One region of the Caballeronia sp. ATUFL_F1_KS4A genome, then DNA from elsewhere that is predicted to be linked to it. Evidence: riboswitches for the same ligand, from Rfam matches in the RefSeq annotation. Region 1 holds a riboswitch; the other holds the start of a gene.
The links. Region 1 has a riboswitch for manganese ahead of mntP (manganese efflux pump MntP). Riboswitches for the same ligand answer to the same signal wherever they lie in the genome.
Positions count from the first base shown of each region.

Region 2: it holds a riboswitch for manganese, as region 1 does, so the genes downstream of both, NCS03_RS01065 (sodium:calcium antiporter) here and mntP (manganese efflux pump MntP) in region 1, are expected to answer to the same signal.

Region 1 is NZ_JALQEB010000037.1:148,548-160,673, reverse strand. It holds gene pdxR (MocR-like pyridoxine biosynthesis transcription factor PdxR) at 1-203, shown strand, start outside; gene alr (alanine racemase) at 235-1,338, opposite strand; gene NCS03_RS24330 (DUF6632 domain-containing protein) at 1,513-1,944, shown strand; gene mntP (manganese efflux pump MntP) at 1,910-2,479, opposite strand; yybP-ykoY riboswitch at 2,488-2,654, opposite strand; gene NCS03_RS24320 (outer membrane protein assembly factor BamB family protein) at 2,755-4,455, opposite strand; gene NCS03_RS31185 (hypothetical protein) at 4,584-4,706, shown strand; gene NCS03_RS24315 (membrane-bound PQQ-dependent dehydrogenase, glucose/quinate/shikimate family) at 4,748-7,249, opposite strand; gene NCS03_RS24310 (hypothetical protein) at 7,408-7,731, opposite strand; gene NCS03_RS24305 (hypothetical protein) at 7,784-8,032, opposite strand; gene NCS03_RS24300 (hypothetical protein) at 8,154-8,525, shown strand; gene NCS03_RS24295 (amino acid aminotransferase) at 8,530-9,729, opposite strand; gene NCS03_RS24290 (amino acid permease) at 9,779-11,155, opposite strand; gene NCS03_RS24285 (hypothetical protein) at 11,498-11,758, shown strand; gene NCS03_RS24280 (hypothetical protein) at 11,845-11,997, shown strand; gene aroQ (type II 3-dehydroquinate dehydratase) at 12,048-12,126, opposite strand, start outside.
Region 2 is NZ_JALQEB010000001.1:230,945-243,070, forward strand. It holds gene aceK (bifunctional isocitrate dehydrogenase kinase/phosphatase) at 1-1,456, opposite strand, end outside; gene NCS03_RS01050 (MerR family transcriptional regulator) at 1,491-1,913, opposite strand; gene NCS03_RS01055 (MBL fold metallo-hydrolase) at 2,019-3,092, shown strand; gene NCS03_RS01060 (ABC transporter substrate-binding protein) at 3,099-4,694, opposite strand; yybP-ykoY riboswitch at 4,858-5,033, shown strand; gene NCS03_RS01065 (sodium:calcium antiporter) at 5,122-6,132, shown strand; gene NCS03_RS01070 (class I SAM-dependent methyltransferase) at 6,277-7,128, opposite strand; gene NCS03_RS01075 (ATP-grasp domain-containing protein) at 7,125-8,246, opposite strand; gene vioA (dTDP-4-amino-4,6-dideoxy-D-glucose aminotransferase VioA) at 8,280-9,428, opposite strand; gene NCS03_RS01085 (tetratricopeptide repeat protein) at 9,431-11,785, opposite strand; gene NCS03_RS01090 (flagellar protein FliT) at 11,955-12,126, opposite strand, start outside.

The DNA.
Region 1 (12,126 bases):
CGGCGCACGAAGCCGCGCTCGTCGCCGCCGCGCATGCGAAGGGCGTGGGCGTCTATCCGGTGTCGCCGCTTCATGTCGCGCCGTGCGGCGGCACGTCGAACCGGACGGCCGGGCTCATCCTCGGCTATGCGAGCGTGCCGGTCGAGCAGATCCGCAAAGGCATCGAAATCCTCGCCGATGTGATCGCGCATTTTCGAACGTAAGCACTGCCTTCGAGACGCGTCATCGTGAGCGTCATGCCGAATGCGCTTCTGCCCGATTCGAAACGCCCGCGTCGATGGCGACGGGCACGCGCCGCGCGAGCGCGCACATCAACTCGTAGCCGATCGTGCCGGACGGTTCGGCCACTTCATCGACCCGGACGCGTTCGCCCCATAGTTCCACCGGCGATCCGATGCCCGCAGCCGGACACGGCGTGAGATCGACGGTGAGCATGTCCATCGACACGCGTCCGACGATGCGCGTACGCACGCCATCGACGATGACGGGCGTGCCCGTCGGCGCGTGACGCGGATAGCCGTCCGCGTAGCCGCATGCGACCACGCCGATCTTCATCGCGCGATCCGCGGTGAAAGTGCGGCCATAGCCGATCGTCTCGCCCGCCGCGAGCGTCTGCACGCCGATGATGCGGCTCTCGAGCGTCATCGCCGCGCGCAACGGGAAATGCTCGATGTGGCGCGCGCAGCCCGTCGGCGAGGCGCCGTAGAGGATCGTGCCCGGCCGCACCCAGTCGCGATGCGCGCGCGGATGCCACAGCACCGCCGCCGAATTCGACAGCGAGCGCGTGCCGGGAAGATCGCGCGTGGCCGCTTCGAATTCGTCTATCTGCCAGTCGATCGCGCCTTCGTCGGCGTTCGCGAAGTGACTCATCAGGCCGATCGAGCCGATCGCCGCGATATCCGACGCCCTTTTCCAAGCCGCGACGAATTCGCCCGGCCGATAGCCGAGCCGGTTCATGCCCGAGTTCATCTTCAACTGTATATCGATGCGCTCGTTCGGCCGCGCCGCCTTCAGCAACGCCAGCTGCTCGTCGCAATGCACCGTGACCGTGAGCCGGTGACGATCCGCCGTTTCGACATCCGCGGGCTCGAAAACGCCTTCGAGCAAAAGAATCGGCTTTTTCCAGCCGAGCTCGCGCACGCGGACGGCTTCATCGAGATCGAGCAGCGCGATGCCGTCGGCTTCAGCGAGCGCCGGATAAATGCGCTCGATGCCGTGACCATAAGCATTCGCCTTGATGACGGACCACACGCGCGACGACGGCGCCGTGCGTTTGACAAGTTGAAGATTCTGTCGGATGGCGTCGAGATGGATGCGCGCGGAAATCGGACGTGGCATGACGTGCTGGATTTGTGGTTGAAGGCAGTGGAATGATGAATCGTATCGGCCTAATGGCAGTCGTTGTTATTTTATTTGCGCCGATTTTTGGTGGAAACGCCTGCCGCCATCGATGGCTTTCGCGGTGCGCTTCGCGGTATCTTGTCGCTCATGTCGCGCCGCCAAGGAGCCGCCATGAACGACGCCCGTCGCCTCGCCTGCCTGCGCATCGTGCTCGCCGTCGTCGGGCTGATCGCGCTCTTCGCCTTCTATCCGCTCATGCTGCTCTGGCCTTCAGGATGGGCGTGGGATGCCGGCCACGAAGGCCATTCGGAATACGCGATGATGATCGTCGGCATCTACGCGACGCTCGGCGTTTTCCTGCTGATCGCATCGCGCGAGCCGATGAGGCATCTGAGCCTCATCTGGTTCACGGTGTGGTCGAGCGTCGTGCACGGCGCGATCATGGCCGTGCAGTCGTTCGGCGGCGCGGGGCGCCACCTCGGTCATCTGGCGGGCGACGTGCCCGCGCTTTTCATCGTCGCCGCCGTGCTCGCGATTCTCACGCCGCGCGGCGGCAAGGCGCGCATCCTCAGCCGAGATGGCCGAGATGCTCGGCCAGAATGACGCTGCCGACGCCGATCAGAACCAGCCCGCCGACGATTTCCGCCCGCTTGCCGATCGTCGCGCCGACGAGCCGGCCGACCATCACGCCGATCGTCACCATCAGCATCGTCGCGAAACCGATGGTCGCGGCCGTCGAGAAGATATCGACATCGATGAACGCGAGGCCCGCGCCGACCGCCATCGCGTCGATGCTGGTCGCGAAACCGGTGAGCGCCAACACCCAGAACGAATGCGAACTGGGCTTTTCCGCTTCGTGGCTCACGCTGCTGAAACCTTCGCGGATCATGCGCGCGCCGAGCAGGAAGAGCAGGCCGAACGCGATCCAGTGATCCCACGCGGTGACATACTGCGCGGCCGCCCTGCCGAGCGCCCAGCCGACGAGCGGCGTCAGGGCTTCGATCACGCCAAAGATCACGCCGGTCTTCAACGCTTCCGCGATGCGCGGCTTATGCAGAGTCGCGCCCTTGCCGACGGCTGCGGCGAACGCGTCGGTGGACATGGCGAAGGCTAGAAAAATTGTGGAGGCGAGATTCATCGAGTAGCGCTCTGGTCGGGCAAGATGGAACGACAGGACGCGCGCCCGACCGGTCGCGAATCCTGTCGATGGTCTTGCCAACCTTTGATGGCTGCTCATGCCACGGCCTGAACGACCGAGCGTGTTGACATGAGCGCTTTCCCTGTGCAGGAAAGCCGGCTACTCCCCAGCGAAGAACCGAGAGCTTAACATGACTTCGCGACCGTTCCACGGCGTTTCGGCTAGTTGCGGCGCGCTCGCGGCGTCACGCCCGGCGCCGCGTTCGCGCGCCGATCCTATTTCGACAACAGCCCGAACACGGCGACGCCGTTCTTCGTGCCGACATACACCTTGCCGTTCGCGATCATCGGCGTGATGAACTTGTTGCCCGCACCGAACTGGTCGCGCGTGCCGGCGTCGTTGCTGCTGTAGAGCTGGCGCGCGAGATTGGCCGCGTCGTAGGCGCGCAGCGCGCCTGTCGCGCCGTTCTCCGCCGCCCATAGAATGCCGTTCGCCGTGCCGTTCGCGGAAATGCTCGGCGTCGCGCCGGGGAAGCCGAACGCATTCGACGTCTGACTCGTCGACGTCGCCGAAAGCAACGCGTTGCTGACCGCGAACGCCCGAATGCTGTCGCCGACCGCGCCGAAATAGACCGTGTTGTTGAAATACGCGGGCGCGCCGAACATCGCCCCGCGAATCTGGCCGACGAGTTCCTGATAGATGTGGTCCGCGTTCGAATCGAACTTGCCCATCGAGAAGCGGTTCACGACGTAGATCGTCGAGTTCTTGCCCGCGCCGATCGCCAGATGCCGGACCGTGCCGCCCGCATCGGTGAAGTCCGGCAGCACCATCGCGCCGCCGGAACCGAGATCTTCGTCCTCGTTCGACTCCTGCACCGTGTTCGACGGCTCGAAATAGTCCTGCACCCTGAGCGGCGACGTTTCCAGCCGCAAAAAACCGTTGCCGAAGTTGCCGTTGATCGGCATCTCCTGCGCGTTTTGCGTCGGATCGAAGGTGCCGTTGGCGTCGAGGAAAAAGATCGCCTGGCCGTCCGATGCAAGGCCCGCGCCGCTCATCCAGATCGAGCCCATCTGGCCGTTCGGCGTGAGGTTCAGCACGCTCGCCTGTTGCAGGGTCGCGGCGTCGTAGCCCATGACCCAGCCGGTGTACGGCATGAAGTCGCAATGCGAAGTCCACGCCGTGTAGACGACGCCGTTCAGCAGCAGCAACGCCGCGCGCTCGGCGTACTGGCCGGGATCGAACGTCAGCGTGCCGTTCTGGCTGCCCGCGCCGTTGCCCGGATACGTCGCCCGGATTTCGGTGGGGCCGTTGAAGAGCTCGGCGCCCGTCGCGACATCGAGCGCGTGAATGCGCTGGTGATACGCGCCCGACGCATCCTTCGACATGCCGACGACATACATCGCGCCATTCGGGCCGCGCGTCCGGTCGATGACCGGCGTCGCCGTGACACCGATTGTCGGCGTGATCTGATGACAGTTGTGGTCGTCGCTCGGCGACTCGCCGCTGCCGAGCGTCGAGACTTTCCACAGCACCGCGCCGCTGTCGGCGTCGAAAGCGTAGACGCTGGCGTTTTCCGTCGCGACGTAGAGCACGTTGCGCGTGCCGCCCGCGATCGGTACGCCCGCCAGAAAGAGCGGCTGCGCGTCGACGGCGCCATCGACGGAAAAGAGCGCGAGCTTGCCGAAAGTACGCTGATTGACGTTCGCCGGCGTGAGGACGGTTTCCGCGAGTTGCTGTCCGGTGCGCGCGATGTCGTTGTGCCAGGTGACGACATCTTTCGACACCGCAGCCAGAGGCGCCGATGCCCCCGCCGGGCTCGATGCCCCCGACGGGCTCGATGCCGCCGCTGGCGCGCCGCCGCTCGCCGCAGACGAAGTGGCGCTATCGCCGGAACCGCCACTGCACGCGACGACGATCGCCGCGATGAGCACAACGGCGCCGATCGCCGCGATACGAGCCGGAAAGTGCGTCTTCATGTGGATGCTCCTTCAGAGCGTTTCGCCTTTGCGTACGGTCAATTCCCCGAAAGATATTTGTTGCAATGCGTCATAATGTGCTAACCTAGGGTTATTACCTAGTTAGTTACCCCAGTACGGAGTTCATCATGGGAATCATCGCTGCCACGCCGATCGCCCTCGTTTCCTTCATCGTCGCCGCCGTCCGCAATGCGCTGAGCGCGCGCGCGAAGGTCAGCGCGCTCATGGCCGAGGCTTATCGCCGGACGTAACGTGCAGGCGCGGGAGAAAATTCCCGCGCTTTTTTTCGCATTCACTGCAACGTATAGGCAATTACATAATCGCCCGCCTTCGTGCCGAGCGAGCCATGACCGCCCGCCGTCACGAGCACATATTGCTTGCCGCTTGCATCGGCGTAGCTCATCGGCGTGGCCTGACCGCCCGCCGGCAGACGCGCCTCCCACAGCTTCTTGCCGTCGCGCACGTCGTAGGCGCGCACGTATTGATCGAGCGTGCCCGTCAGGAACGCCACGCCGCCCGCCGTCACGATCGTCCCGCCGAGGCTCGGCACGCCGAGCGGCATCGGAATCGGCAGCGGCGCGCTGTCGACGATGGTGCCGTTCTTGTGCATCCACGCAATCTTCTGCGTGCGCAGATCGACGCCCGCGATGTAGCCCCACGGCGGCGCCTGGCACGGAATCCCGAGCGGTGAAAGAAACGCGCTGATCTCAAAGCCGAACGGCGTACCGCGCGCGAGCTTGATGCCGCTCGTTTCGCTGCCTTTCTTCTCGCCGTTGTCCTCGGGAATCTTGTCACGCGGAATCAGCTTCGACGTGAACGCCATGTAGTCCGGATTCGCGATCAGAATCTGCCGCACCGGATCGACGGAAATCCCGCCCCAGTCGAATACGCCGAAGTTACCCGGAAACACGAGCGACCCCTGCTCCGACGGCGGCGTGTACGGCCCGTCGTAGCGCAGGCTCCTGAACTTGATGCGGCACCAAAGCTGATCGAACGGCGTCGTGCCCCACATGTCCGCCTCCGTCACGCGCGGCGGGTTGAAGTTGAGCGCGGAAACGGCCTGCGTCGGCGCGGTGTGATCGCCTTTCGCCGCGCCGCCCGGCACGGCGACTTCGCTGATCGGCACGATCGGCTGGCCGGTTTCGCGATTCAGCACGTAGATGCTGCCCTGCTTCGTCGATGCGATCAGCGCCGGCTGCGTGCCCTGCGCCGTCTGCAGATCGACGAGCGTCGGCTGCCCGCCCACATCCATATCCCACAGATCGTGATGCGTGAACTGATAGTTCCAGCGCAGCTTGCCCGTCGCGGCATCGAGCGCGACGACGCCCGCGCCGAACTTCTCGGCCTGTGGCGTGCGCTCGCCGCCCCACTGATCGGGCGTCTGGTTGCCCATCGGCAGAAAAATCATGCCGCGCTTTTCGTCGACGCTGAACATCGACCACATGTTCGGCGAATTGCGCACATAAGTGCCGCCCGCCGCGATCGGTTCGGTGGCGTCCGGATTGCCTGGATCCCAGTTCCAGACGAGATGGCCGTCATTGACGTCGAACGCGCGGATCACGCCCGACGGCTCGTTGTTCGATTCGTTGTCGGTCACATGACCGCCGACGATCACGAGATTGCGGAACACCGCCGGCGGCGAGGTCGAGTAATAGCCGCCCGGCGTGAACGGCCCGATATTCGCGCGCAAATCGATTGAACCGTTCTTTCCGAAGCTCGCGCACGGCTTGCCGGTGTCCGCGTCGAGCGCGATCAGGCGGGCGTCGGCGGTCGGAAGGAACAGGCGATGCGGACATTCGGCCTGCGCCGTGGTTTGCGCGGGCGTCTGCACGGGCGCGGACGCTTCCGTGGGCGCGGATGCGTCGGCAGGCGCGGAGGCCGCATCGGCTTCGGCGGGCGCGCTGGCTTCGGGCGCGGCGGCAGCGGGCATCGGATGCATCGACGCATCGTAATAAGCGACGCCCCGGCAAGTCATGTGCTCCCAATGCTTGAACCCGATCGGACTCTGAATCTGCGGATCGAAACGCCACTTTTCCTTGCCGCTCGCGGCATCGAGCGCGATCGCCTTGCTATGCGGCGTGCACAGGAAAATCGTGTCGCCGACCTTGAGCGGCGTGTTCTCGTCGGTGGTTTCGGTCGGATCGTCGGGGCCGGGCATGTCGCCGGTGCGATACGTCCACGCCACCTTCAGCCGATGCGCGTTATCCGGCGTGATCCGGGCGAGCGGCGCGTAACGCTGCGCGAGCGGCGAGCCGCCATAGTCGACCCAGTCGCCCGGCGCGCGGCCGGTCGCGGCGTTGGCATCGGGCTGATTGGCGTCGGCGGCGACGTTCACGTCGATGCGCCCCGGCCGGTCGTGCGGATGATTGAACCAGGTGCCGACGCCGAGCAGCAGCGTGAGGATGATCGCGGCGGCGAGCGGCGTGCGCGCGGCGCGCGATGTCGAAGGCGGCCCGAACAACGCGCCGCGATGCACGAACGGAATCAGCAGCCAGATCGCGAGCAGCAGCCAGATCCACAGGCGCGGCATCAGTTGCCAGAAATCGAAACGCACTTCGACGACGGCCCAGATCGTCGAGGCGAACAGGAACAGCGCGAAAAGCAGCAATGCGGAGCGCCGCCGGATCAACAACAAGAGCCCGGTCAGCAGGATGGCCGCACCCGCGATCACGTAGTACCACGATCCTTTGAGCGCAACGAGATACGCTCCGCCCGCCGCCAGCAACACGCCGATGACGATAAACACAATGGCCGTAAAGAACGTGAGCGGACTGAGTCTGCCGTTGCCAGCCATGCTGAATCCTCCGTGACGATGAAAGGCGGAACACGGCCGTCGCGCGGTCGAGGTTCGGACGCTGTCGCGTGGAGGAACGGAGCAATCGCTGTGCCGTTCGGCGGGGAACGGGCGCGTGCGAGGCGTGCTGACGGATGACTTGCCGAATGAAGCTTAAATCACAGCGCCCGCGGCCAGAGCCCGCCGTGCGCGCTCGCGCGCATGACGCCTGCGACGAACGCCGCCTTCAGATCGGCGCGTTCGGAGAAACGCGGCGCATCGAACCACGCGAGGAAATCGTCGCGCCAGACGCCCCAGGCGTTTTCGTCGAAATCGAAGTCTTCGTCGAGGCGGCCGTTGTCGCGCAAATAGGCGCCGACCACTTGCGTGCCGTTCCAGTACGCGACGGCGACATCGCTGAGATCGGCCGTCACGCCGCGCGGCAGATCGCGCAGCATCATCGCGACGTGCGCCTTGAACGATTTGAATTCGGTCGGTCTCATCGCCTGCTCCGCTTCAAAAAAGTGCGTGAAAAAACTGCGTGCGCGTGCCCGTTCATTTGAACACGCCCTTGTTCAAGTCTTTTTCGAACGCGGCGGTCCATTGCGTGCCGTGTCCGATGCGATATTCGCGTTCCTTCAACGTGGAACGGCGCGTGATGGTGACGACGCCCTGCAACGGATAAACATCGTCCACGACATCGGACGCGCCGCCTTCGTGGACCAGAAAATCGCTCTCGTCGAGCCGATGGCGCGCGAGAATCGCGAGGAAATCCGCTCTTTCGTCCGGCGCGATCACAGTCATGTCGCCCTCCATGATCGAATGCTGCTTCCATTCAAAGTAGCACACGCGCGGAGGAACGTCGGCGCGTATCTTGCGAGGAGCGCGGGACGGCGCACGCGCTTTTTCCGGGAGTCGATAGCCGATGAATCGCAAAACGATGTTTCTATGCGCAGCGGCGCTGGCCGTCTGCACGCACGCACGCGCCGACGACGCCGTCTGCGGCACGCTCGAAAGCGCCACGAACGGGCAGGACGGCATGATCGCGCTGCGCGAAGGGGAAAGCGTGAATTTCTGGCGGGGCGGCGCCGTGCGGCACGGCGCGCTGCATGTGTACAAGGACGGCGAGGTGTATCGCGTGTACTGGCAGCCGGAACGAAGCGGCGATGTCTACGTGCTCGCGAACGAAGGCACGAGTGCCGTGCGGCTCATTCTGACGCCGCCGCGCGGCACGAAAGTCGATACGGGACCAGGCAGCCTTCCGCCGCAGAAAGTGCTGTCCTGTCCCGCGATGTAGCGATTTACTTCGCCGCCAGCACCTTGCCGATGGCATCGGCGACGATCTGCACGTTGCTGTCGTTCAGGCCCGCGACGCACATGCGGCCCGAGCGCAGGATGTACACGCCGAATTCCTCCTTGAGCCGGTCGGCCTGATCCGCGACCAGACCCGTGTACGTGAACATGCCGCGCTGCTTGATATACCGCGTGAGCATCTCGCCGCGAACGTGATCCTTCAGTCCGTCGTGGATCGCCTGACGCATGCGCGCGATGCGCTGGCACATCGACGCGAGTTCCTTTTCCCACGACTGTTTCAGTTCGGGCGTGTTCAGCACATGCGTGACGATCTTCGCGCCGTGCGTCGGCGGATTGCTGTAGTTCGCGCGTACCGCGCTCGTCAGCTGGCCGAGCACGCGATCGGCTTCGGCGGCATCGTCGCAAATGACGTGCAGGCCGCCGCAGCGCTCGCCGTACAGCGAGAAATTCTTCGAGAACGAATTGGCGATGAACGCCGGCACGCCACGGCGCGCGAGTTCGCGCACGGCGAACGCGTCGTCGTCGAGACCGGAACCGAAGCCCTGATACGCCATATCGACGAACGGCAGCAGATCGCGCTTTTGCAGCACGTCGATGATCTTCACCCATTGCGCCTGATCGAGATCGACGCCCGTCGGGTTATGGCAGCACGCGTGCAGCAGCACGACGCTCTTCGCGGGCAGCTTGTCGATGGCGTCGAGCATCGCATCGAAGCGCAGTCCGCCGGTGGCTTCGTCGTAATACGGATACGTGTTCACTTCGAAACCCGCGCGCTCGAAGATGAAACGATGGTTCTCCCACGTCGGATCGCTCACCCACACTTGCGACTTCGGAAAGTAGCGCTTGATGAAATCCGCGCCGACCTTCAGCGCGCCCGATCCGCCGAGCGTCTGCACGCTCGCGATGCGGCCATCGGCGCGCGCCGGGCTGTCGTTGCCGAACACGAGCGCCTGCACGGCGTCGCGATAATGCGCGAAACCGGCCATCGGCAAATACGGTTTCGGGCCGAGGTCTTTCAGGATCGACAGTTCCGCCTCGCGCACGGCCTGCATCACGGGCAGACGGCCTTCGTCGTCAAAGTAAATGCCGATGCTCAGGTTGACCTTATTGGTGCGCGGATCTTTCTGGAAGTTTTCGTTCAGCGACAGGATCGGGTCGCCGGGGTAAGCATCGATATGTTCGAACATGGTGACTTATAGGACGAGAGAGGACGAGAGATCAGCAAGCGCGGCCGCGTCAGTCTCCGCGCGCGGCCCGAGTTTTGAGATAGTAGCCGATTCCGAGAACGGCCAGCCAGACCGGAATCAGGTACACGGACAGGCGCAGATCCGGAATCTCGTACATCACCCAGACGATGCCCGCGAGAAACGCGAGCACGACGTAGTTCGTGAACGGATGCAGAAAGCTCGGAAACGAGGTCGCTTCGGCGTTCGCGCGCTTCTGCCGGCGGAACATGAGATGGATGATGCTGATCATCGCCCAGTTGATGACGAGCGCCGACACCGCGAGTCCCATCAAGAGGCCGAACGCGCGCCCCGGAATCACATAGTTGATGACGACGCACGCCGCCGTCACCAGCGCCGACACCGCCAGCGCCGCGAGCGGAATGCCGCGTCCGCTCACGTTGAGCAGCGCGCGCGGCGCGTTGCCTTGCTGCGCGAGGCCGTACAGCATGCGGCTGTTCGCATAGACGCCGCTGTTGTACACGGAGAGCGCGGCCGTCAGCACGATCACGTTGAGCACGTTCGCGACGACCGTGCTGTTCATCTCGCGGAAAATCAGCACGAACGGACTGCCGCCGGTCGCGACCTTGTCCCACGGATAAAGCGAAAGCAGCACGCCGAGCGCGCCGACATAAAATATCAGGATGCGATAGATGACCTGATTGGTCGCGCGCGGAATGCTGCGCGACGGGTCTTCCGCTTCCGCCGCCGTAATGCCGACGAGCTCCAGCCCGCCGAACGAGAACATGATGACGGCCATCGACATGACGAGCCCGTGCACGCCGTTCGGAAAGAAGCCGCCGAGCCGCCAAAGATTCGCGACGCTCGCTTCCGGCCCCGCCTTGCCCGACGCGAGCAGCCAGCCGCCGAACAGGATCATGCCGACGATCGCCGCCACTTTGACGATCGCGAACCAGAACTCCGTCTCGCCGTAGGACTTCACGCTCGTCAGATTGATCGCGTTGACGATCACGAAGCACGCGAGCGCCGATATCCACATCGGCAATCCCGGCCACCAGTACTGCATGTAGATGCCCACGGCCGACAGCTCCGCCATGCTCACCAGAATGTAAATGGCCCAGTAGTTCCAGCCGGAGATGAAACCGGCGGCGTGGCCCCAGTATTTATCGGCGAAATGGCTGAAGGAACCGGCAACCGGCTCGTCGACGATCATCTCGCCGAGCTGACGCATGATGAAGAACGCCATCAGCCCGGCGATCGCGTAGCCGAGCAGCACGGATGGCCCGGCGAGCTTGATCGTCTGCGCGACGCCGAGAAAAAGCCCGGTGCCGATCGCGCCGCCGAGCGCGATCAACTGGATGTGGCGACTCTTGAGTCCGCGTTTGAGTGTGTGCGGCGAGGGTGTTTCGTTCGTCGTGGGTGAAGCCATGTCGATGTCTGTTGCACTGCAAAAATTACTGCGTTCATGGATCGAACGATCGCGCGTATCGTTTGATCCGACCTTTTAGTCTGCTTTTTGGTAAGAAACTGTTGTTTTTTCGTGCGGATGACCCCACAAGCCGCTGCAAAAAAGGCCGATTATCAGCGGACGGATCTGCGATTTTACCGCCCGGCGGCCGCAAAGCCTTGATGGGCGGGCGTATAGCAGCCGTGCTCCGAATCGCGGAAACGGACATCAAACGAATTGAGGCCGGAATCAGGGCTTGTTCGGAGGATTACTCGAGGCGTCGCGGCGTGAGAATCGCATCATCCACTCACGACGGGGGTCGCCATGTATCAGACGATGGAAGGAAACGCCAGGCCGCATCGAACGGCGCAGCGTTTCGGCGAAGGATCGCAGGACAGCGCGGCGACACAAGCGGAATTGCTGAGCGCGCTGCAGTCGGTGTCGGACAACATCATGCGTCTCGCCGGGAAGCTGCACGGCGATCCGAACGCCACCGACGACGATGCAGAGACCATTACCGAGCAGCATGCGTTCGCGCAAGAGCTGATCGGACGTTTGCTGGCGCTGCCCGCGTCGCAAACGTAACGGACCAACAGGGCCAACAGAAGGCGGGCAGCGGTGACGGCAAAGCCGCCCGCGCTCGGAGCATCGGGGAGAAGGATATGAGCTACTTGACGATCATCGCGGTGGTCTGGGCTGTTTGCGCGGTGGGTGCGGTGTTGTTCATCCGCGGCGCGGCGCAACGCAATCACGAACCGCTGCGCAAGCAGAGCGAACGCGAGCCGGTCGCGCCCGCGTCGAAGGATTTCAGTCGCCCGGCCTGACCCGATGACACGGCGAAGCGCCCACACGCTTCGCCGTGAAGGCATCGGCCTTATTTGATCGCGGCGACTGCTGCGCGCAAGCCCAGCAAGTAGCTATCGACGCCGAAACCGGAAATTTGCCCTCGCGCG
Region 2 (12,126 bases), on a different contig from region 1:
AGAACACCACGCGACCGTGCCGCGTCACGCCGAAGTTCTTGTACAGCATGTCGCCGGGGAAGATGTTCGCCTGAATCAGCTGTTTGATCGCGTCGCCATATTCCTTGATGCCGTGATCGACGTCGTCGGCGTTGCCGTTCTGCAGGAAGAGATTGAGCGGCACCATGCGGCGCTCGATATACACATGCCGGATGACGAGCTTGTCGCCTTCGTATTCGATCATCGAAGGCGCTTCCTTTTCGAGTTCGCGGATGAGCGCGTCGTCGAGGCGCGCGACCGGCAGCGCGACGCTCGAATATTCGAGCGTATCGGCCATTCGGCCAACGCGATCGTGCCGCTTCACGAGCTGATACTTGTCCTGAATCTTCTGCCGCGTGGTTTCCTTCGGCGGCGGAAACGCGTCCTTGATGAGCTTGAACACGTAAGGAAACGACGGCAGCGTGAAGACGATCATCACGAGTCCCTTGATGCCCGGCGCGACGATGAACTTATCGCTCGAATGCGACAGATGATGCAGCAAGTCGCGATAGAAATCGTTCTTGCCCTGCTTCTGCAAACCGACCGACGTATAGATTTCGGCCTTCGGCTTGCGCGGCATGATCGTGCTCAGAAATTGCACGAACGCCGACGGCACTTCCATATCGACGAGAAAGTACGAATGCGAGAAGCTGAAGATGATGAGCACCTGCTCGCGCGAGAGCAGCACGGTATCGAGCGCGAGCAAGCCGGGCTTCGTATGCCGGATCGCGATGGCGAAGGGCAGCAGCGCATCGCCGTTGATGATCCGCCCGACGACATACGCCGCCTTGTTGCGAAAGAACAGCGACGAAAGCACATGAATCTGAAAGTTCGGCGCCGGCGTGATATCGCCGAAGGCTTCGCGCAGCGCCTGCATCACGCATTGCACGTCGCGCGGCAAATCCTCGAACGGCGGTTCCAACTGAAAGTTCGTGACGATGCGTTCGAGCGTCGCGGCGAGGCCGTCCTTTTCCGGGTAATACGCGCGATACGTCGGCTTTGCGGCGGGCTCGTCGTTCTCGATGTATTCCGTCGAAATGGCCGGCCGCACAAAGATGAAGTCATTGTTGAAGTACGAGCGATGCAGGATCTTGCAGCACACGGAATTGAAGAACGTTTCCGCGCATTCCGGCTGACGATGCGTCGTCAGCAAGCCGATGTAATGCAGCTTGATCTGCTGCCACACGTCGTCCTCGATATTCTCCGCGTCGTATTCGTCTTCGAGCGCCGTCACGCATTCCGTGACGCGATCGTCATACGACGCGATGCGATCGCGCGCCAGTTGTTGCAACGCGAGCCAGTCGCCGCGCTCGAATAGCTCCTTCGCCTTGATCGCGGCTTCGCGGAACACGCGGTAATGATGCTCGAAGCCTTCGAGTATCGTCTTGGCGACATCGAAGCCGATTTGCGACGAGAGCAGCTTGGGGAAATGATTCATATCGACCCTGCGCTTCCTGTGCGGGCGTCACGCGTTATGCCGCTTTGGGTTTGCGTGCACGCTTTTCCGCGCCCGCCGCGAGCAGCGCGCGGCCCTGTTCCTCATACGCGGAAAGTTCGGCGAGCGTCGTGTTCAAGTCTTCGAGCTGACGCTGCAGCACTTCGCGATGCGCCGCGATCGTATCGACGAAAGCCTGTAGCTGCGTCGCGGTGCCGGTAGGTGAGTCATACAGATCGAGCAGCGTGCGGATTTCCGACAGCGTGAAACCGAGCCGCTTGCCGCGCAGCGTGAGCTTGAGGCGCGTGCGATCGCGCGCCGAATACACACGCCGCAGGCCGTTCGAGCCTTCGCGCTTCGGCGCGAGCAGCCCCTGATCTTCGTAAAAGCGAATGGCGCGCGGCGTAATGTCGAACTCGCGCGCCAGTTCGGTGATCGTGTAATGCGTCGGTTGGGTCATTGCCGGCCGGCAGCGCAAATGCGCGCGCAACGTTAGAATGGACGTTTACGTTATCGTCAACTTGGCCAAATTGCAACGCGGCGCAAACCCGGAGACAGGCACCGAATGAACGCACTCGAACACCAGCTCGACTATGTTTTCGCGGACCGGCTGCCCGAATCGGGCGGCGTCATGGAAGTGGCGCCGGGCGTGTTCTGGCTGCGCATGCCGCTGCCGTTCGCGCTCGATCACATCAATCTGTGGCTGCTCGCCGATGAAATCGACGGTGTAAAAGGCTGGACCGTCGTCGATTGCGGCATTTCGAGCGATACGATCCGCGCGAACTGGGAGCGCGTGTTCGATTCCGTGCTCGATGGAAAGCCGGTGCTGCGTGTGATCGTCACGCATTGTCATCCGGATCATCTGGGACTTGCCGACTGGATCTGCACGGGCGGCGACAAGAATCGATGGAACGTGCGCCTGTGGATGTCGCTCGGCGAATACGCGATGGGCCGCGTGATGGCCGCCGGCGACGGCTCGAACGCGGGCGGCGAGCGCGCGGCGGCGCATTTCGCGGCGCACGGCCTGTCCGACGAAGCGTCGCTCGATGCGCTGCGCAAGCGCGATAGCTATTACCCGACGCTCGTGCCGTCGATTCCGGCGGAATATCGGCGTATCCGCGATGGCGATGTCATGCGTATCGGCGCGCGCAATTGGGAAGTGGTGTCGGGCTACGGCCATTCGCCGGAGCACAGCGCGCTTTTCTGCGCCGCCGACAAGTTGCTCATTTCCGGCGACATGGTGTTGCCGCGCATTTCGACAAACGTGTCGGTGTTCGCGGTCGAGCCGGAAGGCAATCCGCTTGCGCTGTATCTGGAATCGCTCGGCCGCTACGAAACCATGCCCGCCGATACGCTCGCGCTGCCCTCACACGGCAAGCCGTTTCGCGGCGTGCAAACGCGCATCGGGCAATTGCGCGAGCATCATCGCGCGCGGCTGGCGGAAGTGCGCGACGCGTGCGCTCAAAAGCCATGCAGCGCCGCAGACATCGTCCCTATCATGTTCAAGCGCAAGCTCGATATCCATCAGATGACGTTCGCGCTCGGCGAAGCGCTCGCGCATCTGAACCTGCTTTGGCTCGATGGCACGCTGAAACGTCAGACCGGCGCTGACGGCGTGATCCGCTTCACGCCGGCCTGACTTCGCTTACTGCACGGAAACAGCGCCGAAATTCACGCGCCCGAACGGACTCACGTTATAGCCGCTGACGTTCGCGCGCGTGAGCGCCGCCGCCGTCGGATAGACGAGCGGAATCCACAGCGCCTGATCGTGGATGATCTTCTGCGCGTCGACATACGACTTCGTGCGTTTGGCGACATCGGCGGTCGACTTGCCATCGGCGATGAGCTTGTCCAGTTGCGGATCGCAATAGCGCGCGAAGTTGATGCCTGACTTCACCGCGTTGCAACTGAAAAGCGGCGACATGTAGTTGTCCGGGTCGCCGTTGTCGCCGGCCCAGCCCATGAACAGCATGTCGTGCTGACCCTGCTTCGCCTGCTTGATGAGTTCGCCCCATTCGATCACTTTCACCTGCGCCTTCACGCCGATTTTCGCGAGATCGGCTTGCAGCAATTCCGCGCCCGCCTTCGGATTCGGATTGAGCACGCTGCCGTTCGGGCGTACCCAGATCGTCGTGTCGAAACCGTTCGGAAAGCCCGCATCGGCGAGCAGCTTCTTCGCATCGGCGGATGAATATTTGTACGCCTCGATGCTCTTGTCGTAACTCCACGTATTCGGCGGATACGGATTCACCGCTTGCGTCGCCGTGTTGTCGAACACGGTCTTCATGTAGGTCGTGCGATCGAAGGCCATGTTGATCGCCTGACGCACCTTCGGATTGTCGAGCGGCTTCTTCTGCGTGTTGAGCGCGACGAACGCCGTCATGAACGCGGGCGCTTCGCTCACCTTCAGCGACTTGTCCTTCTTCGCGTCGATGACGTCCTGCGGCTTCGGCGACAGCGCGATCTGGCATTCGCCCGCCTTGATCTTCTGCGCGCGCACGGCGGCGTCGGGCGTGATCGCGTAGATCAGCCGGTCGATCTTCGGTTTCGCGCCCCAGTACGACGGATTCACGTCGTAGCGGATGACCGAATCTTTCGTGTAGCTCTTCAGCACGAACGGGCCGGTGCCGATCGGCTTGCTGTTCAGATCGACCCGCTGGTTCGCCTTCAGCAGCTTGTCCGCATATTCGGCCGAATAGATCGATGCGAAGCCCATCGTGAGGATCGGCACGAAGGTCGCGTTCGGCTCGTTGAGCTCGAACTTCACGGTATGGTCATCGACTTTCGATACGGCCTTGATGAGCTTCACGAGGCCCATCGACTGCGCGTGCGGAAAGCCGCTCGCGCCAGCGATCTTGTGCCACGGATTGTCGTCCGAGAGCATGCGCGAGAACGTGAACACGACGTCGTCGGCACTGAGCGGGCGCGTCGGCTTGAAGTAATCGGTCGTCTGAAACTGAACGTTCGGACGCAGATGGAATGTGTACGTGAGCCCGTCGCTCGTCACGTCCCACTTTTCCGCGAGCGAGGGCACGACCTTCTTCGCGGCTTCGTCGTAGGAGACGAGCGTATTGAAGATGACATCCGCCGATGCGTTGGTCGTTACGAGCGAATTGAATTGCACGACATCGAAGCCGTCCGGGCTCGATTCGGTGCAGACGGTGAGCGGCTTGGACATCGCGAGCATCGGCGCGGCGAGCATGGCCATCGCGGCGGCCGCGGCGAAGAGTTTCAGACGCATGAGATCTCCCGTGATCTTCATTTTTGTTCGTGGATGAGCTTGAGCACGCGCAGCAAGCGACGCGCCCGGCGCGGCCAGATTAGCGGATGCATCCGTCGACGACAACGATCCGATCGGCATACGCTTATTCCGCGGGTTGCCGAAACGGGGCGCATCGGGCTAAACTTGCGCCTTCTTTGGGGAGTAGCCTTCCTTCGCGAGCGAAGGAGAACGCGTCAACATCCTCGGCCCTGCTGCCGTGGCGCGTTCGACCGGAACGGTTTGGCGAGACCATCGATGCGCTATGTCGTTCCTGGCCGGACGGCGCGTGGCGCATCGTGGTTCGCTCGACGTCCGGCCGTGGAATCATCGTGTCCCCACAACTACAACATCCCCGTTTCCCGCGCACGCTCGCGCACCCGTCGCATGTTTCGATGCGAGGTGCCGCATGACGATGCTCTTTCTCGAACTCGCGCTGATGCTCGCGATCATCCTGGTCGCGGCGGAGCTATTCACGAATGCGCTCGAACATCTCGGCGAACGGCTCGGCATTTCCGAAGGCGTGACCGGATCGCTGTTCGCGGCGGTCGGCACGGCATTGCCCGAGACGACGGTGCCGATCATCGCGCTGCTCGGCGGCACGACGAGCCGTGCGGTCAACGAAGAGATCGGCGTCGGCGCGATTCTCGGCGCGCCGCTTATGCTCGCGACGCTTTCGACGTGTCTGATGACGTTCGCGATCCTCAAGTCGCGCGGCATGAGCGGGCGCATCGTGCCGGAGCGCAGCGGCTTCGTGCGCGATCTGAACTTCTTTCTGGTCGCGTTTCTCATCGCGTGCGCCGCGATGTTCGTGCCGCATCACGCGTGGCAAGTGCGCGCGTTGTTCGCGGTCGGGCTCGTCGCGCTCTATATCGTTTATGTGATTTCGACATTCAAGGCTTCGGCGAAGCTCGTCGAGGGCGGACACGGAACGGAAGCGCCCGAGGCCTTGTTCGCTTCGCGTCTCGGTTTGAAAACGTCGCTCGGCACGATCATGCTGCAGTTTTTCTTCGGCATCGCGCTGCTCGTCGGCGGCGCGAAGGGCTTCATTCACGGCGTCGAGGGCGTGTCGCATGCGCTGGGAATTTCGGCGCTGCTGCTGTCGCTCATCATCATTCCGATCGCGACGGAACTGCCCGAGAAAGTGAACAGCATTCTGTGGGCGCGCCGAGGAAAGGACACGCTCGCGTTCGGCAACATCACCGGCGCGATGGTGTTTCAAGGGACGTTGCTGCCGGCCATCGGCATCATGCTGACGCCGTGGGAGCCGCGTATCGAAGTGCTGACGGGCGTGCTCATCACGCTCGCGGCGGCGGCGTGGCTGCGCTTCAATGCGAAGGAGAACGGCGTCGTGCTGTGGGCGCTGCTCGGCAACGGCGTGCTGTACGCGGCCTATCTCGCGTTGACGCTCGGGCGCTGACAAAGCTGCGGCACAAAGAAGAATGCCCGCGCGAGGCGGGCATCGAAGAGCGAAGCAGCGCGCCGAGAAAACCGGCACGTCGTTCTTGTTGTTCTTATAGGGGTTATCGGCACGTGCGCCGATAACTTTAGTGCCGTCCGTCAATTAATCGACGATGTAAATCGCGCGCCGATAAAACTCGCCGATGTGCTGTTCCAGCGCATACGGCGCGAGCGCGTCGGCGAAGAGGCGCAGTTCGGCTTGTCCGTGCTGGCCGTTCAGCGCTTCGATGACGTCCTTGCCGAGATCGGCATAGGCGATCGGCGCGTCGGTCGTCTTCTTCGCGTACGCGAGATCGCGAATGCGCCAGCCGGCGTCCGTCAGCAGCTTCGACACATACGCGAGACGCTCCGCATCGGTCGCGCCCGGCTGCAGCGGATGCGTCTTGTCGCCCCACAGATTGCAGCCGAGCTGGAACACGAGCGAGCGCGACGCCTGACGCAGCTTCTTCAGATAAGCGACCGCATACGCCGGAAAGTCGTGCGCGCCGGTCACATATTCGCGGTCGAAATCCGCGCCCGCGTGATGCAGCACATTCAGATGCAAAAGCACGTCGATGTTCGACAGCTTGTCGAGGCCATCGAAGGGCAGCGCTTCGTGATGCACGTCGACATTGCCGATCGAGAAGGCATCGCCGAGTTCGCGCAGGAACCTCGCGTGTTCGGCGTTCGCTTCGATCGCCGTCACGCGCGCATCGGGATGCGCATGCGCGATCGTGTACGTGAAGAAGCCCGTATTCGCGCCGAAGTCGGCCCAGCGCTCGCCGGCTTGCGGCGCGCGATGCGCGAGAATCCAGTCGAGGCGGTTGCGGTCGCCGCGCCATTGGCTCTGAATGGTCTCCTGATAACCGAGCGTACTCGCGACGAAGTCGGGGATCGTCTGATACCCCGAGTGCTTGGAGACTTCTCCGTAGAGTTGAGCGAGCCGCTCCTTGACTGCGGTGGCGCCAGAGGTCATTTCCATAGTTCCTTGTAAAAGATTCGCCAGCTGTCGCTTGCGAGATAGACGTCGCCGGCCAGGGCGCGCAACGCGGCGCCCGCGAGACGCGCTTCGCTGCCATAGCGATGCACGGTCGTCCGGCGCCGGCGCCATGTGTTCACGATGCCGCCCGTCCACAGATACGTGGCGTGGCGTGCGCGCGAAAGGCGCCGGCCTTGATAAGCGGTTGCATCTTCCGTCGCCCAGTCGCCCACGAAAGCTTCGACGATGCCGCAGTCGTGGTTCAGGCACAGGTCGAGCGGTCCCCACGGACGGGGATTCATTTCGATGAAGTACGCGCCGTCGTCCCCGACGATGCATTCGATCATCGCGAAGCCGAAATAGCCGCATTGCGAAAGCGCCTGCCGCAGCTTCACGCCGATATCGCTCGCATGAAAATCGGCGGTGCGCGCGAGCACGATCGACTTGCCGCCGGGCTGCTGCGCGAGGTTTTCCTGCGACGAGCAGAAGACTTCGCCCGTGCGCGCGAAATAGGCGAGCAGATAAAAGCTGCGTCCCGTCACGAAGTGCTGAAAGAAATAGTGCGACGGATCTTCGCTCGCCTTGAAAGCGGCGAGGTCCGCGTCGCTTTTCACGAGCACCGGATAAAGCACGCGCTTGCCGTCGACGTTGCATTTCGGCTTGGCGACGAAAGGCACCACGGCATCGTCGATGCCCGCGTATTCGGGCGGCGGCGCGATGCCTTCGCGCGCGAAGAACTCGGTGGCGCTCGCCTTGTTCGTGAGCTTCGCGTACAGCGACGGATCGACGAGCGGCACATGCACGCCGTCGATGGATTCCAGCGCTTCCTTGTGATTCAGCAGGAAGGTGTTGAAGAATTCGGAGATCGGCACGAGCGTCACGCGGCGCGCGCCGAACTTCGCCTTCGCCTGCGCGATATAACCGGCGAGCAGCGGGACCGAGAGCGTGTCGTTTTCGCGCACGGCGACCACGAGATCGCGATACGCGCTCGACAGAACCTGATCGGCGGCCGAACGGGCGATCACCGCCGCCTGTTGCCCGAGCTTGCCGATCGCGCGCAGCAGCGCGACGACGGCGCGATCGTTGGTGCCGCTGAAGAGAAGAAACACGTGCATGGGTCGATCCTGCGTGCGCCGGGCTGCCGGGCCTTAGACGTTGGCCGCGCGGATCACGTCCACGACGCGCTCGACGTCGCGGTCCGCGAGCGCCGGATAGATCGGCAGGCACAGCACCTTGCGCGATGCTTCCTGCGCGTTCGGCAGTCGGCTCGGCTGCGCGGAGGGCAGGCCGCGATACATCGGGAAATCCGAAATCAGCGGATAAAAATAGCGGCGGCCGAAAATCTCGTGATCGCGCAGACGCTGATACAGCTCGTCGCGCGTCAGCTTGTAGTCGCTTTGCACGAGCACTGGGAAATACGAGTGGTTCGTCGCGCCGCCCGCGAGACCGGGCAGTGGCACGATGCCGTCGACGTCGGCGAGCAGGGTGCGATACAGCGCGTCGATCTCCTGACGGCGCGCGAGCGCGCGATCGATGTGCTGAAGCTGCAACAGGCCGAATGCCGCATTGATTTCGCTCATCTTGCCGTTGATGCCGGCCGCGACCACGGTCGTCTCGTTGACGAAGCCGAAGTTCTTCAGATGGTCGATGCGCTGCTTCACCTTCGCGTCCGGGCAGACGATCGCGCCGCCCTCGAACGTGTTGAAGACTTTCGTCGCGTGGAAGCTCAGCACCGACAGGTCGCCGTGCGTGAGGATGCTGCCCGCCTCGTTGCGCACGCCGAACGCGTGCGCGGCGTCGTAGATCACCTTCAAGTTGTAGTTGTCGGCGATCGCCTGGATCGCTTCGACGTCGCACGGCTGGCCGTAGCAGTGCACCGGCATGATCGCGGTGGTCTGCGGCGTGATGGCGGCTTCGATCTGACGCGGATCCAGATTCAGCGTGACCGGGTCCACGTCGACGAACACCGGCTTGATGCCGTTCCACAGCAGCGAATGCGCGGTCGCGACGAACGAATACGGCGTGGTGATCACTTCGCCCGTGATGCGCAGCGCCTGCAGCGCGGTGACGAGACCCATCGTGCCGTTCGAGAACAGCGCGAGGTGCTGCACGCCGAGGTATTCGCACAGCGCCTGTTCGAGCTGCTGATGAAACGGGCCGCCGTTGGTCAGCGTCTTGTTTTCCCAGATCTTCTCGAGATACGGAACGAATTCGTCGAGCGGCGGCAGATGCGGCTGCGTGACGAAGATACGCTCGTCGATGGCGGGCTGCTCGCGAAAGAGAGGAATGGCGCTCATGATCAACCTTGCGTGGTGGCTGCTGAATTCGCTGCGGCGGGCGCGGCGGCGAGGAGTTCGGTATCGAAAGATTCGGCGGGCAGGCCGGCGCACCAGCGCTGCCACATGTGACGAAGCGCGTGGCTCATGCTCGCGGCGATCACGTCCGGACGGAAGCGCGCCGATTCCGAGCAGCGCTCGCGCATGCCGGTGCGCAGGGCCGCGAGCGCATTCAGATCGCTTGCGTACGCGACGCCCTTCGCGACGAATTCATCCGCGTCGCGTGCGATGAACGATTCGAGTCCGACCTGGCTCATCAACGTGCCGCCCGCGCGGCCGGGCATCGTGTCGCCGAGCAGCGTCAGCGTCGGCACGCCCATCCAGAGCGCGTGCAGCGTCGTCGTGCCGCCCGCATACGGGAAGGTGTCGAGACACAGATCGACCTGATGATGCTGCTGCAGATACACCGACACGTTCGAGCGCTTGAGCAGCGCAAGCCGGTCCGCGGCGATGCCTTCTTCGGCGAACCACTTGCCCAGTTCGGCGACGGCGCTGTCGTCGGGCATCGCGCCCATCAGCATCTTCGAATCCGGCACGGCGTGCAGCACGCGCGCCCACAGCGCGATCACCTCGCGGCGCAGCTTCGACACGCGGTTGAAGCTGCCGAACGTGACGTAGCCCTTGTGGAGCGCGGGCAGCAGATTGACCGGCGGCGAATTCGCATCGGGCAGGAACGGCGCCGCCGCCGGCAGGTACGCGATCTTTTCGACGAACTGGTCGTCGATCGGCGAGAAATCCGGCGTGCGGTTCGCGAAGTAATAGTCGATGGCGCTGACGCCGGTCGTCTGCGGATAGCCGATCCACGACGCCTGGACCGGCGCGGGCTTGCGTGCGAAGGCGCGCAGGCGGTTGCGGCCGGTATGGCCCGACAGGTCGATCAGGATATCGATGCCGTCGGCGCGCACTTTCTCGACGAACGCATCGTCCGACAAGCCCGAGACGACGTTCCAGCGTGGCGCGTGGCCGCGCAGGCGCTGCGTCGTCGAATCCTCGCGCGCATGGGTGCTGTAGACGTGAATCTCGATGCCCGGATCCTTCGCGAGCAATGCGAGCACGGGTTCCAGAAACGATGCGACGGCGTGGCGGAACAAGTCGCCGGACACGAGACCGACGCGCAGCGTCTTGTGCGGATCCTTCGCGTTCTCGTGCGCGCGCCACAGGCGGCGCGCCGGATCGCCGTGACGGCGGTCGAATTCGCGATGTTCGTCGAAGAGCGCGACGGGCGTCAGATCGGTACGGTGCGTGAGGCAGAACAGCAGATTGCTGTGCGAAATGAAGTCGATCGGGTTGCACTCGAGCGCCTTGCGGAAGGTGCCTTCGGCGCGCGCGATCTGACCGTCGTCCATCAGCACGACGCCGAGCGCGCCGTGCATGTCGCCGTTTTTGGGCGCGAGCTCGATCGCCCGTTCGCAGGCTTCGATGGCTTCGGCGTGACGGCGCATCGCCGACAGCGACACGCCGAGCACGCGATGCGCTTCCGCGTGATTCGGGTCGCGCGCGATCACCAGACGGCACTGCCGCTCGGCGCCGACGTTGTCGCCATGAACCTGCAGCGCGCTCGCGAACAGCATGCGCGAATGCTGGTCCGCGGGCTCCAGCTCGACCGTGCGGCCGAGCGGCTCGATGGCTTCGACGAAGCGGCCGTGCGAGTACAGCGCCAGGCCGAGCGAACGCTGCGCGCCGACGTGATGCGGATAACGTTCGACGAGCACGCGCGCCAGCTTGATCGCTTCGTCGTGGCGGCCCTTGTTGTAAAGCGACGCGAACTGGTTCAGGTCCTGCGGCGTGGGATTGCCGCGCTTGCCGGCGGTCGATTGTGACGCGTCGTCCGCGCTGCCATCGACGGTCTTCGGCGCGAGGCGCGCGAGCTGCGAGGCCTCGGCGAGCACGGCCGCCGCGTAGCCATTCGGGTGCGACAGGCGCTCGATCAGGCCGTCCATCGCCGGACCGCGCGCGCCGCGCTGCTGCGCCATTTCAACCGCGAACCAGGCAGCCTGCGTCTGATTGGTGCGCGCGAGCGCGTCGATGTACGAGACCCAGTACTGGCCGTTGTCCGGACGCAGGCCGAGCACGGATTCGAACAGCGGCACCGCGTCGTCCGGACGTTGCGTCTGGATAAAGAGAACCGCGAGGTTGTACAGCACGTCCGCGTGATCCGGCTTGTGATCGAGAATCGCGCGATAGAGCGCTTCGGCGTCGGCATGATTGCCGGCGTGATGATTCTCCAGCGCCGACTGCATGACGGTCGCGATGTCCTGCTCGAACTGTTGCTCCGGCGTCAGCGTCGTGGCGTCCGGAACCTGTAGGGAAATGCTCATGATCTTCGGCGTGCTCCTTGCGATTGAACTGATTATCCAAGCGAGGCCGCCAAACCGAAGCGCGGAGATGAGCGGGAAAGCCGCCGTAATTCGGGGGATCGCCAGCGGGCGAAAAAATGCCCGCGTGAAGCGGGCATCGGGGGAAAACTGAAGCGAAAGCGCGGTGTTTCTAGAACCGCGCGCCTTGCTGGTAGCGGTTGACGGCGTTCACGCGCTTCATCGCCGCGTGATATTCGGCGGCGAGACCGGTGCGGGTCGCGCTCGCGTCCGCGAGCACGGCAGCGTCGATACCCTGGATTTCGCGGATTTTCGCGAGCGCCTGCGGGCTCTGCTCGCGCGTC